Regions from separate parts of the Vibrio sp. SNU_ST1 genome, predicted to be linked through region 2. Evidence: predicted binding sites of a transcription regulator. Region 2 holds the regulator's gene; each other region holds the start of a gene.
What was found. Region 2 encodes PurR, which represses purine synthesis genes. Its sites were predicted from a motif close to TNANGNAAACGTTTNCNTNA; they were not measured.
Positions count from the first base shown of each region.

Region 1: the regulator PurR is predicted to act here: its motif matches at 3,193-3,212, upstream of guaB (IMP dehydrogenase).
Region 3: the regulator PurR is predicted to act here: its motif matches at 3,394-3,413, upstream of pyrD (quinone-dependent dihydroorotate dehydrogenase).

Region 1 is NZ_CP130748.1:636,101-640,828, reverse strand. It holds gene guaA (glutamine-hydrolyzing GMP synthase) at 1-1,236, opposite strand, end outside; gene guaB (IMP dehydrogenase) at 1,602-3,065, opposite strand; gene xseA (exodeoxyribonuclease VII large subunit) at 3,337-4,683, shown strand.
Region 2 is NZ_CP130748.1:1,150,864-1,155,591, forward strand. It holds gene Q5H80_RS05125 (TVP38/TMEM64 family protein) at 1-136, opposite strand, end outside; gene Q5H80_RS05130 (TfoX/Sxy family DNA transformation protein) at 291-881, opposite strand; cyclic di-GMP riboswitch class I at 1,009-1,094, opposite strand; gene purR (HTH-type transcriptional repressor PurR) at 1,265-2,269, opposite strand; gene torD (molecular chaperone TorD) at 2,588-3,235, opposite strand; gene torR (two-component system response regulator TorR) at 3,523-4,236, shown strand; gene elyC (envelope biogenesis factor ElyC) at 4,327-4,728, opposite strand, start outside.
Region 3 is NZ_CP130748.1:1,531,333-1,536,060, reverse strand. It holds gene rlmKL (bifunctional 23S rRNA (guanine(2069)-N(7))-methyltransferase RlmK/23S rRNA (guanine(2445)-N(2))-methyltransferase RlmL) at 1-920, opposite strand, end outside; gene Q5H80_RS06540 (cell division protein ZapC) at 1,430-1,984, opposite strand; gene pyrD (quinone-dependent dihydroorotate dehydrogenase) at 2,256-3,266, opposite strand; gene Q5H80_RS06530 (NAD-glutamate dehydrogenase) at 3,596-4,728, opposite strand, start outside.

The DNA.
Region 1 (4,728 bases), 510 kb from region 2:
GTACTCTTTCTTCACTTCGCCAAGTACACGAACACCTAGACCAGGACCTGGGAATGGGTGGCGATAAAGCATGTTGTATGGAAGACCAAGCTCTAGACCGATCTTACGTACTTCATCTTTAAACAGCTCACGTAGAGGCTCAACAAGGCCCATTTCCATATCATCAGGAAGGCCACCAACGTTGTGGTGAGATTTGATTACGTGTGCTTTACCAGTCTTAGATGCAGCAGACTCGATTACGTCTGGGTAGATAGTGCCCTGAGCAAGCCATTTAGCATTCTTCAGTTTCTTAGACTCTTCGTCGAAGATATCTACGAATACGTGACCGATGATCTTACGTTTCGCTTCTGGTTCAGCTTCGCCTTCCAGAGCGTCAAGGAAACGATCTTCCGCATCTACTTTGATGATGTTTAGGCCAAACTTGTTGCCAAACATCTCCATAACCTGCTCACCTTCGTTTAAACGAAGAAGGCCATTATCTACAAATACACATGTTAGTTTGTCGCCGATAGCGCGGTGAGCAAGCATTGCTACTACTGATGAATCAACACCACCAGAAAGACCAAGGATAACTTCGTCGTCACCTACTTGTTCTTTAATACGTGCAACTGCATCTTCAATGATAGACGCTGAAGTCCACAGACCTTCACAACCACACGCATTAAGAACGAAGTTCTCAAGCATTTTTAGGCCGTTTTTAGTGTGCGTTACTTCTGGGTGGAATTGAACACCGTAGTATTTCTTATCTTCGTTTGCCATTGCTGCGTATGGGCAAGTGTCTGTCTCTGCGATTTTTGTGAAATCAGCAGGGATTTCAACCACTTTGTCACCGTGGCTCATCCAAACGTCTTGAGTTGTCTCAAGGTCAGCGAAAAGTGCAGATTCACCCGTTACTTGTACCGCTGCGTAGCCGAACTCGCGCTCAGTAGACGTTGCTACTTTACCGCCAAGTTGCTCAGCCATAGTTTGCATGCCGTAGCAGATACCGAAGACAGGAACACCTGAATCAAATACGTACTGAGGTGCACGTGGAGAATTCTCTTCCGTTACACTTTCAGGGCCACCAGATAGGATAATGCCGTCTGGATTGAATTCACGAATATCCGCTTCTTCTACGTCCCAGCTCCAAAGTTCACAGTAAACACCGATCTCACGAATACGACGAGCTACTAGCTGCGTGTATTGAGAACCGAAGTCCAGAATTAGAATACGTTGGTCATGAATATTTTTAGTCATTGTAAGCAGTCTTATTGGCTATGTGATAAAACGGAGGCGAGTTTACTCACCTCTGATTAACTCTTCAAGAAATAAAGCAAACGTTTTCGTAGGTTATCTTTAACCTCGTGTTTTGATAAAATCAGACTTTCATCAAAACAGGCGGTAGATATAATACCAATCACAGTAAGTAAGTGTTCAGGAATAGCGTAGGAAAAAAGCTTGAGAACGAGGCAGAATTTTCTGATAAGTAGCTATTCTACAATCAAAAATTCTAACGAAGTTATCGAGGTTTTTAACAAGCTAGGATGATCAGTTATTTACTACGATTGGTATATTAATGTGCCGACTAAATCAGCACATTATTCAAACGTTTGGACGTATTATTAACCTAAACGGTAGTTAGGTGCTTCTTTCGTGATTTGAACATCGTGTACGTGAGATTCTTTCATGCCCGCACCAGAGATACGAACAAACTCAGCTTTAGTACGCATGTCTTCAACAGTTGCAGAACCCGTTAGGCCCATGCTTGAGCGTAGACCGCCCATCTGTTGGTGAACGATCTCTTTTAGACGACCTTTGTATGCGATACGACCTTCAATACCTTCTGGAACAAGCTTGTCTGCAGCGTTGTCAGATTGGAAGTAACGGTCAGAAGAACCTTGAGACATAGCGCCAAGAGAACCCATACCACGGTAAGACTTGTAAGAACGACCGTTGTAAAGGATAACTTCACCCGGTGCTTCTTCAGTACCAGCGAACATTGAACCAACCATCACACAAGATGCGCCAGCAACGATAGCTTTACAGATATCGCCAGAGAAGCGAATGCCGCCATCTGCGATTACTGGAATACCATATTCGTTAGCCACTTCAGCAGCGTCTGCGATTGCTGTTACTTGAGGAACACCAACACCAGTAACGATACGAGTCGTACAGATTGAACCCGGGCCGATACCTACTTTAACCGCACTAACACCTGCTTCGATAAGAGCACGAGCGCCAGCGCCAGTTGCTACGTTACCACCGATGATTTGTAGATCAGGGTATGCAGCGCGAGTTTCGCGGATACGGTTAAGTACGCCTTCAGAGTGACCGTGTGAAGAATCGATAAGTAGAACGTCTACGCCAGCTTCAACTAGGGCAGCAACGCGCTCTTCGTTACCAGCACCAGCGCCAACAGCTGCACCTACACGTAGGCTGCCGCGCTCATCTTTACAAGCATTTGGTTTACGTTCTGCTTTGTGGAAATCTTTTGCAGTGATCATTCCAGTAAGTTGGAAGTCATCATTTACAACAAGAACTTTTTCAACACGCGCTTCGTGCATTTTCTCTTGAACTTCTTCACGAGTTGCACCTTCTTTAACAGAAGCAAGGCGAGCTTTAGGCGTCATTACGACATCAACTTTCTTAGAAAGGTCAGTAACAAAGCGAACGTCACGGCCAGTAATAATACCAACAAGTTCGTTTGTTTCAGTAACAACAGGGAAACCGGCAAAACCGTGTTTTTGAGTAAGAGCTACAACATCAGCGATTGTCGCATCAGGGCTTACAGTAACAGGGTGAGAAACTACACCTGCTTCGTAAATTTTAACCTGGCGAACCATTTCAGCTTGTTGTTCAATAGACATGTTCTTATGAATGAAGCCTATTCCGCCTTCTTGTGCCAGTGCAATCGCTAGGCGAGCTTCTGTCACAGTATCCATCGATGCAGAGATCATTGGGATGTTTAGGGAAATATTCTTCGTCAACTGAGTGCGAAGATCAGCTGTATTAGGGAGAACGGTGGAGTGTGCTGGCACTAGCAGTACGTCGTCGAATGTCAGCGCTTCTTTGGCAATTCTTAGCATTTGCAATATCTCACAATAATAGGAGTAAAAAGAAACAATCCAATCTCATCGTTTCGCCTAATGAGGGCAGCCAATTAAGGAAAATCAAACTGCATTTGGATTAGATATTGCGGACGGATTATACGGCTAACGAAATCGCTTGGCTACACATTTTTATACTTTTAATTTGCATTTACCCCCTTGCTATGTATTATATTGCCGCTATCTTCCATACTCACGCCCAGTGATATTCTAAGAGAAAGACCTTCCTTCAAGGGTAGATAGCGCTTCTATGACCAATCCAAACATCTTTACTGTTTCTCGCCTCAATTCAGAGGTTCGTCTCCTATTAGAAAACGAAATGGGAATAGTCTGGCTCGTTGGTGAAATCTCTAATTTCTCTGCACCTGTCTCTGGTCACTGGTACCTCACGCTTAAAGACTCTCGCGCTCAAGTTAAGTGCGCTATGTTTCGTGGCAATAACCGTCGTGTGACTTTTAAGCCTAAAAACGGTAATCAAGTGCTAGTTAAAGCGCGTCTGTCTCTTTATGAGCCACGCGGTGATTATCAACTGATCATCGAAAGCATGCAGCCAGAAGGTGACGGCAAGCTTCAGCAAGAGTTTGAAAAACTTAAGATGAACTTGGCGGCGGAAGGTTTATTTGCTCAGTCCAATAAACAAATTCTTCCAGAACATCCTAAATGCGTTGGTGTCATCACCTCGAAAACCGGCGCTGCGTTGTTTGATATCCTTGATGTCCTGAAAAGACGCGATCCTTCACTGCCAGTTGTGGTTTACCCAACCATGGTTCAAGGTGAAGAGGCGGCAATTCAGATTGCTCAAGCGATTGGCCGTGCCAATGAACGCAATGAATGTGATGTGTTGATCGTGGGTCGTGGCGGCGGTTCATTAGAAGACCTATGGTGCTTCAATAACGAGATCGTAGCTCGCACAATCGCAGCAAGCCAAATTCCGATCATCAGTGCAGTTGGCCACGAAGTTGATGTCACTATCGCCGATTTCGTCGCAGATATGCGTGCTCCAACACCATCAGCCGCCGCTGAATTGGTTAGCCGTGATAACAGTCATAAAGAGCAAGCTTATGCGTCTAAACGTGCTCGTTTAGTGAGTGCGATTCGTCATGTACTAATCAAACAAGCGCAATCAACTCAAACGTTGAAATACCGCTTAGAGAAACAACACCCGAGCTACCAACTGCAAAAGCAGAGTCAACAGCTTGATGACCTAGATATGCGTTTGCGTCGTGGTATGACTCTGTATCTAAAACAGCATGTTCAGCGTGTTGAACGCAAACAACATCAGCTTCAGCTTAACTCACCAGTAAAACGCCTTGGTGAACAGAAACTGCATCTACAACGTTCAGAGCAAAAGCTATTGGATGCGATGGACAAGACATTACTGACTACTCGCCACCAGCTAGCTATGGCCGCCGAGAAGTTAGAAACCGTCAGCCCATTGGCAACCCTAAAGCGTGGCTACAGCATTACCCATTCAGCATCGAGTAATACCGTGTCATCAATTAACGACGTCGAAGTAGGTGAAGTGATCACCACCCAAGTTGAAGACGGTGTGATTGAATCGCAAGTGACAACAAGAGTGACTAAGAGCGAGCTTTAAGTTCGACTAGAGTGTTAAAAGTCATTTAAAACCAGAAAGCCCTAT
Region 2 (4,728 bases):
AATTGCTCTCGATGTAGTCATTCAAAACAGCTTGTTGGGTTTTCGCATTTTCAAGCGTTAAGTATTGGCCGAAATTGACGCCTAACAAGACGATGGTTATGACCAACACAATACCTAATATCATTTTTTTACTCATTGATATTTCCTCTAAATTTTCAATGCATACCATTAGTTTTTCAATGTATACGATTAGTATAGATAGACAGGCAAAGCATAGAATAACTTTCACCAGATATAAAAAAAGCCGCAGGAATGCGGCTTAGTTATCTAGATAGTTTGCACTGACAATGTTAATTGACGTGATTGATAAGCTCTTCACGACGTTGCTGCGGTATAACAGACCAATGTGTACCATTGATCGCGCCTTCTAGCGCCCATAAAAGTTCAATACTGACAGAAGACGCATGCGATTCTTTGATGGCGTTAAATGCGTTTACAGAGCCAGATTCATATAAACGTTCTACAGAATCGATCCCTGCCTTTTTCAGCATCCGCTCGGTAGCGAGTCGAAGGTTAGGCAGATCTTTGAGTCGAGTTGGTTTAGCAGAAGATTGTTCAGCTTTCTCTTCTTTAGCAAAACCTAGAGACGTAGTCGCAAGCTGCAAGATTTTCTCTTGGTCTTGCCATAAGCCTTCAGGTAAAGCGAAATATTTAGTAACGACAGGAAAACCACGTTTTTTGTAGACGTACGGTTGAAATCCTTGTTGTTCGAATTGTTGCGTTGTGCATTTGTCAGCTCGTATATGCAACTGGTCATTCACAACCAGGGCAAACATTGTGTCATCAGCAAAAAGCCCGAATCCACCAAACATTGAGCGTGACTTAATTTTTCCTAGGGGCTCAAATAATTTCATTGAGTCCTTTAGTATCGGTTTATCCATGTTATTTATCTCGGTGTATTTGAACTACGCCACCAAATAAGCAGGTCCGAGAGATTAGCAAAATGTTGCAATTAAATTGTCAATAGGCTGTAAATTACTAAAGTATTAGCAGTTACTGCATTTTGCCATCGGTAACCCCGCTACCATACCAACGAGTGGTTTAGGCCGGAAGCTTTGCGTCCCACTTTTTCAAGTGGTTTGCCCTGTGCGTGACTGGGTTGTTAGAATAAAGTTTTTGTTGAATTAGGCTCACACTTCTTATTTTAAAATGTGACATTGCTTCAATTAATGATCTTCGAGATATGCATGTAAGTGCATTTTGTTTGTTGAAAAAAAAAACGCACCTAAAGGTGCGCTTGATTAAACTAAACTCATTACATCAATTAATTTAACGTTTTAACTGTACTTCGCTCAACAATTTCAGGGTGCATTTCGAAGACGCGTTTTTCGTGGTCTTTGTCTTTAATACGCTCTAGTAGTATTTCGAATGCATTTTTACCAACACGGCGCTTAGGTTGGTGAACCGTCGTTAACGGTGGAGAGAAGTATTCAGCTAATTCTATGTTGTCGTAACCGATCACTGAGATATCTTCAGGAATACGAATACCTTTTTCTTGCAATCGGCTCATCAGTCCTAATGCCATTGTGTCGTTAAAACAGAATACTGCGGTAGGGCGATCTTCCATCTCAATGATTTGGTCAGCAGCAATCACAGCGGTGTCACACTCAAAGTTGCCTTCGATGATCATATTTTCATCGGCAGTAATCTTAGCTTCATTGAGTGCGCGCTTGTAACCTGAGATGCGTTCAACACATGCTGCTTTGTCTAAGTGGCCACTTAAACATGCAATCTTGGAGTGACCGCGCTCAATGAGGTATTTGGTTGCTAGGTAGCCACCTTCTTCAGAGTTATCGATGATCTTATCAGCTTGAGAGCTCTCAGGACCCCAGTCCATGATAACTTTAGGGATGTCCGCGTGACGGTCTAACATCTCTCTTAGTTCTTCAGTTAGGTCAGAACACATAACTAAGATGCCATCTACACGTTTCTCTGCAAGCATTCGAATGTAGTCACGTTGCTTTTCGTAGATACCGCCCGTATTACACAGGATCAAAGTGTAACCTTGACGGTAACAGTAGCTTTCAACACCATCAATAACTTCAGAGAAGAAGAGGTTAGTTGATTGAGTCACTAACATGCCGATAGTGCGTGTTGTATTGCACTTCAAACTACGAGCAACGGCACTTGGCGCATAGTTAAGTTCGTCTACGGCTTTATTAACTTTTTCTTGAGTCGCTTCAGCAACAAAGCGAGTTTTGTTGATTACGTGAGAAACGGTTGTTGTTGATACGCCGGCTAAGCGTGCGACATCTTTTATAGTGGCCATGTTTTTATCCTATTAGAAGCTACTTTCCCAAAGTACGGAATGAAGTAGCCGTTAAGCTACCTAACTAAGAGCTTAAATTTGTAGGGCTCTTTGGGTACTAAAGTGCTAAAAAACAAAAAACCGCTATTGAGCGGCTTGTCTTAACACCGAAATGCTCTGAACTTCAATAAGTGTAGCATTTCGTGAATGTTTCATATTTTATCGTTTGCGGTCACAATTTTAGACTGACTAGAAATTACTCGCAATAAAATTCACCCAGAAATCCGGGTGAATGGTCACAATTCTATTGAATTTATTTATCGAGTCGTCAAAAAAAGCTTATTCGCCAGCTAGGTATTGAGTGTCTAATTTGCAGAATGCCAATAGCAGGGATGAGACTGAAGCGTAGAAACCGAATGTGTCAATGTCATGACATTTAACGTTGAACTTTGGTACCCAAGTAAGCAGTTGCTGTTCGATAAATTGCTGTTGAACAGTGAAGGATTTCTCTAGTTCCTCTTCAAGATCCGTTTCGTTCGAACGAATGATTAGATTACCTAGGAAATCAAGTTCGATAGCAATGTGGTCAGCGGGCTCTTTTAGGTCTTGGTTAACCACTAAGTTGTGTTTAGCCATGATCTCTTCCATATCTTTTGCTGGCTTATCGTTCAAAAGGCCTGTCTGGCCGATATACATAGAAGCGTAAGGAAGTGCGCCATGTTTATCAGTCTTTAAGAATAAGTCACAGAAGTCAGCAGACAATTCTAATTGAGCATCTTCACGTGTTTGTAGACGGTTTAGCGCATCCACTAAGCTATCAATCGCCGGCTTTAGTGTTTCATTTTCGCCTAAACCAGTTAGGAAAGAACGAATTTCAACAGAGTGGTAGTGATCGAGTTCTTCTTGAGTGAGCTCTTTAGCGAACAAGCTTGATAGCCACCAGTATATTTCTGCTCGTTGTTCGTTGAATGCTTTCGTATCTTTCATTTCTTAGATCCTGATTTAGTCTTGTGGTGTGTGTATACCTAGCATCGTTGAGTGATTTGTGTATAGGCACACCAAGGCTGAATAACAAGGTTATTTGCGAAACGCAAAGTTACTCGTTAGTAGTAATGCCTATATTGAATTGCGATGGGCGACAAATAGCAAGGTTTAAGATTGTCTTGTATCAAAAAAAAATCATGTTTCTGGCTTTTATCTTCTGTAGTACTAGAATTGTTACGAGTTATGAATAGAATGGTCACTGAAACTATTAAATAAGAAAAGTGGTGTAGATGAGCTATCACGTATTAGTCGTAGAAGATGATGTGGTAACCCGCAGTAAACTGGTTGGATATTTCCAGAATGAAGGTTACACAGTGAGCGAAGCTGAAAGCGGGGCTCAAATGAGAAAAATGTTAGAAGAAAATAACGTTGACCTCATTATGTTAGACATCAACTTGCCAGGCGAAGATGGATTGATGCTAACTCGCGAATTACGCAGTCAATCAGACATTGGAATAATTTTAGTTACTGGGCGCACGGATAGCATTGACAAGATCGTTGGCCTTGAAATGGGCGCAGACGATTACGTTACTAAACCCTTCGAACTTCGCGAGTTGTTGGTTCGAGTTAAAAACCTCTTGTGGCGTATTTCGGCTGCTCGTAAAACTGCAGCGGTTGCGGTAGAACAAACAGAAGACGAATCTGTGGTTCGTTTTGGTGAATGGACGTTTGATATACCTCGCCGTGCGCTAAGCAAGAACAGCGAGCCGGTGAAATTGACCAAAGCTGAATATGAACTATTGGTTGCACTCTCTTCTTACCCTAACCAAGTATTAAGCCGTGAACGTATTTTGAATATGATCAGCCATCGAGTAGACGCGCCGAATGACCGCACTATCGACGTGTTAATTCGTCGTATGCGTGCAAAAATGGAGTTTGACCCTAAGAACCCACAAATTTTTGTGACGGTTCACGGTGAAGGTTACATGTTTGCTGGTGACTAATTTTCCGTGGAAAGCTGATTTCAGTAACGATATTTGAACGTAAAAAAACCGAGACATCAATGATGCCTCGGTTTTTTGTTACTGAATTTTTTAATTGTTTATCATCTGAGTACTGCTCTCGACAGGGTCATTACTTGTGTCTAGCCAATCTCGCAAGCTTTGCCAAACTAATCCCATCGTCTCATGCCAATAGCGCTCAGTCTGCTCGAGATAGATAGCCTTAGGCATATACTTATTCCATGGTTCAACAATGCCTTCTTGTGCAAGGTAATTAGTTGGTGCGGGTAATGGTTTCATGCCAGCAGCGTTGAACTCGTTCAGTGCTCGAGTCATATGGCTCGCTGAAGTGACTAATACCATTCTTTTGTTCTTAACGAATGCAGCGGCTTGACGAGCTTCTTCCCACGTATCTTTCGCGGTTTCAAGCAGAATGATATCGGGTTTTGCCACGCCGAGTGCTAGCGCTACTTTAGCCATCATTTTTGCGTTGCT
Region 3 (4,728 bases), 380 kb from region 2:
GAAACAATCACACCATCAACAAACTCTGTAGGACGCTTAAGCTTTGCAGCATCGCCTACTTCGAATTCAATCAGCTCTTCAACACCAGCACGACGAGCATTGTCGCGCGCTGTTTTGATCATGCGCTCGTCATTGTCGTAGCCATAGAACTTACATTCTACTTTCTTAACGCCACGACGACCTTGAACGTTCGCTTCAGCTTTCACTTCAGCCCACAGTTCTGGTTCAAAATCTTCTAGTGATTCAAAACACCACTTCTGGCGTTTGACACCTGGAGCCATGTTCGCTGCCATCATTGCCGCTTCAATCACTAACGTACCCGAACCACACATTGGGTCTAGGAAAGGCTTAGTCGCATCCCAGCCACTACGAAGAAGAATCGCTGCAGCAAGAGTTTCACGCAATGGTGCGCGGCCTGATTCTGGGCGGTAACCACGTTGGTGAAGACCGCTACCTACCATATCAACACCAAGAATCGCTTTATCACGATGTAAACGAACGTGAATACGAATATCTGGATTTTCTTTGCTGATAGACGGACGAGGTAAAGACTTTTTCTCAAAGCTATCAACAACGGCATCTTTTACTTTCATCGCACCGTATTGGCTATTACGGATTTCGTTGTTTGTACCGTTAAAGTCAACAACAAAACGCTTAGAGCTATGGAATTGATTTACCCAGTTAACCGCGGTGGTTGATAGGTACAAATCCATGTCGTCCATACAAGTGAATTCAGAAAGGACACGTACAAATCTAGAAGCCAAACGACTCCATAAACAACAACGATAAATTTGCTCATTGGTCGCTTTGAATTTAACACCTGCTTGAACAGGTTTTGCATTTGTAATCCCTAGTTGGGTTAGTTCTTCAACTAATAAATTCTCAAGGCCGTTTGAGGTAACCGCTAGATATTGATTCATAGTGTTCTTTTATTGATAAAAATTAGCTCGATTATACCTGAATTTGTTATTAGAGCATCACACTAAACTTGTCTTTTCATTGAATCTTTCGACTAACTGGCTAGCAAATACACAGTCATGAAGCGATCGCTTACCCACATCCCCTTAGAACATAAGACTTATCGAATCAGCACAATTTATGACCAAACATCGACCAATGCGGCGATGTGAATTTATATTCACCCTAAAACTGGTATACACCAGAGTTAATTTAAGACTGAAAGTTAGCTACAAAAGCACAAAAACAGGGAATAAAGGGAGGTAATTTACACTTCTGGCGATGAAAATAGGCAGAAATTAAGATGAAAAAACAGTCACAAGTTCACTAATTAAATAGTTAACCGGTGATGTATTTATCTGGATAAGGGGTTTTAGGCACAAAAAAATCGGCTATTGAGCCGATTCTAAGGAAGGTTTGATAGGTTTATGCGTTGCAATGTGTGTTAGAAATGATGAATTAAACTGGGGAATTAACCGACCATTGCAATATGTGTATGATGAAAATGAAGAATAGAGTTCGCGTCTACCATCCTATCGTGCATCACCTTAATCGAGTCTCCAAAGCTTAACCCTTTTGAAGGTGTGAGCAGAAACTCTTCTAAGTCGACAAATGCACATAGGCTCGCACACTCTCCCACTTCTAATACAATGAAGTAACCTAGGCTATGCTCGTTATTCATTTGTACGATATCCCCTTCTTTAGGAGAGTCGTGGCCAGCGCCTTGTGAATCGAAGAACCAACTTTTAGGCTGTACAGGCTTGTGGAAGCGCTTTGCTGCCACACAATATAGTGCGAGTTCAGCTTGGCGAGGCTCAGACAGTTCTAAGCCAGAAATTTGTTCTTTGAAGGTTTGGTATGAAGATGCGTCATCAACGGTGAATTCATTATCTCTAAACGCGCAGTCTACCAGCTTATTGCGGACCAGATTCGTTTTGAAAATCATATCCTCTCCGAGGTTTAGCATTAATGAACATTGCTGCTCATCGTAATACCAACTCCATGTATCGCTAGGTTTAAGCATCATTTCGTCTCACACTGTTGAACCATTCCATTAGGTAAAACGCAAAATTACCTTCAATTACAGTAATTTTACTGAGCAATAGGCAAAAAAAAAGAGGAAATGAATTCCTCTTTCTTATCGCTTTTCTCTACAACTCAGTGAGTTACAGTGTCTCTTTTAGTAAGACGATGCAAAATTATAGCTTTCCTAAAATAACCAAATCTTTTTGATAACTCTGTTTATATAAGCACTGGGTTTATAAAAGCTAGATTTATAAAAGCTTTGGTTTTCGGGGCTATAAATTTTTAACGATGTCGCCTACAAGACCTGGGCCTTTGTAGATGAAACCAGAGTAAACTTGTACAAGCTTCGCGCCTGCCATCATTTTCTCTTTCGCAGCAACATACGAATCAACGCCACCTACCCCGATGATCGGTAATGCGTCACCAAGTTCTTCGTGAAGTTTACGAACCACTTCCGTACTGCGAGATTGAACAGGACGTCCACTTAGGCCACCCGCTTCATCGCAATGTTTCATGCCTTCAACGATTGAACGATCCAATGTTGTGTTTGTTGCGATTACACCATCGATCTTATTTTTGATCAATGATTCACAAATTTGGCTAATTTCGTCATCACTTAGATCCGGAGCAATCTTAAGAGCAAGAGGAACATATTTACCATGCTTCTCTTCTAGTTCAGATTGTTTCGTTTTAAGTTCAGACAATAGATCGTCTAGAGCTTCGCCGTATTGTAGAGAGCGAAGTCCTGGAGTATTGGGTGAAGAGATGTTCACAGCAATGTAACCAGCGTATTGATATACCTTCTCCATACAGATCAAGTAATCTTCAGCGCCCTTTTCAATTGGTGTGTCTTTATTCTTACCGATGTTGATACCTAAGATGCCGTCGTAGTTCGACTTCTTAACGTTCTCAATAAGATTGTCCACGCCTAGGTTATTGAACCCCATGCGGTTGATGATACCTTCAGCTTCAACAAGACGGAACAGACGTGGTTTGTCATTACCTGCTTGTGGACGAGGAGTCACCGTTCCTACTTCTACGAAACCAAAACCCATTGCGCCAAATGCATCAATACATTCGCCGTTTTTATCTAGGCCAGCAGCTAGGCCAACTGGGTTTTTAAAAGTAAGACCCATGCATTCTACAGGTCGATTAGGTAATTGTTGGCGATACAAAAGATCAATAGGAGTGCCTGTGAAGCGTTTGAAATTTTGAATTGCAAGATCATGTGCCTTTTCGGCATCAAGTTGGAAAAAGCCAGTTCTGGCTAGACGGTAGAGCATTGTGCCTCCGATAGAAAAAAGCCCCGTGTAAACGGGGCGATATTATTTACTTATTTACCCAACTATTCAATCTATTACTGTCTGTAAGGGTAAGATAATCGAGTTTGTTAGCGAATGAGGTTCTTTATTAAGCAAACGTTATCGTTTCTGCAGTCAGTTTACTCATTTCTAGTCTCTACCATATTACAGCCACCCACTCTTTTAACAACAAACAAGGTGTCCGTCGAAGTGGGTCCGTCAACAATCGTTAGACCTACTGATGCCACTTTATAGAAACGAAAAAGGCAGACCTTATGGCCTGCCCTTGTGTCTTTCGTTTTATCTAATCACTAATCTGTCGACATGCAATTTAGATTTAACAACATCAATTCACGCAGTGCTACTGAGAACTTGGCAAACTCATGAACCGAGCCCACTTTGAATTCATTGAGGATACTTTCCCAACGATGTAGAGAAACAGAGTTACTTTCCATCCAATCATCAAGCGCTTTAATCACATCGATGTCTGAAGCACAACCGCAGTTAAGCACTTGGCCAGTTAGCTGACGTTGCTGCCAATCCAGATCTTCTCTGAATGCTGCACGCGCTAGTGCTTGCCAGTTGTTATCTACAGCTTGACCATTGATTTGCTTCAAGAACCAGTGCAGAGACAAACGATCGCCAAGGTTGAAGTAAAGCTTCGACGCTTGTTGTACTGTTTTACCCGTCTCACGAGCTACTGTGGATATATCCAGTGCCGAGTACAAGCTAGACAAACGCGCAACCGAATTAGCCAACTCAGCGTTTACGCCTTGGTCAATCCATAGCTGTGCCATTGCGTTATGCTCTTCTACTTCAGAAGCCACTAGGTTTTCATCCAGTTTCTCTGTGATAGTAAGAACATCACCTTGGTAAAGTTCAATCAGTGCTTTCACTGACTGTTTACCGCTACGGTTTCTTAGCAACCAACGAGCCAAGCGACGAAGTGTACGGCGAACATGGTAGATTAATTCATATTGAGCTTCAGAACTTGAAACATTGTCCAGTTCACGGATGCTCTTCAGAACTTTGCCAAGACCATAGATTTCACGTGATGCCGCGTAAGCATTGGCAATATCAACAATATTCGCGCCCGTCTCTTCTTGCAAACGAGTAACGAAGTTACAGCCCATCTCGTTAACCATTTGATTAGCCAGTGCCGTCGCAATGATTTCAGAACGTAGTGGATGATTATCCATGTGCTGAGAATAGTTACGACGTAACGCTGTTGGGAAGTACTGCATAAGCTGTTGAGCATGGAATTCATCATTAGCGATATCATCACTAACAAGATCTTCTTTAAGCACCATTTTTCCGTAAGCGACAAGTACAGAAAGCTCAGGTCTTGTTAGGCCTTGGCCCTGTTTTTCACGCTCGAGCAGTGTTTCGTCATCTGGGATGTATTCCAAACCACGATCCAAGTACCCTGCTTTTTCCATTGTAT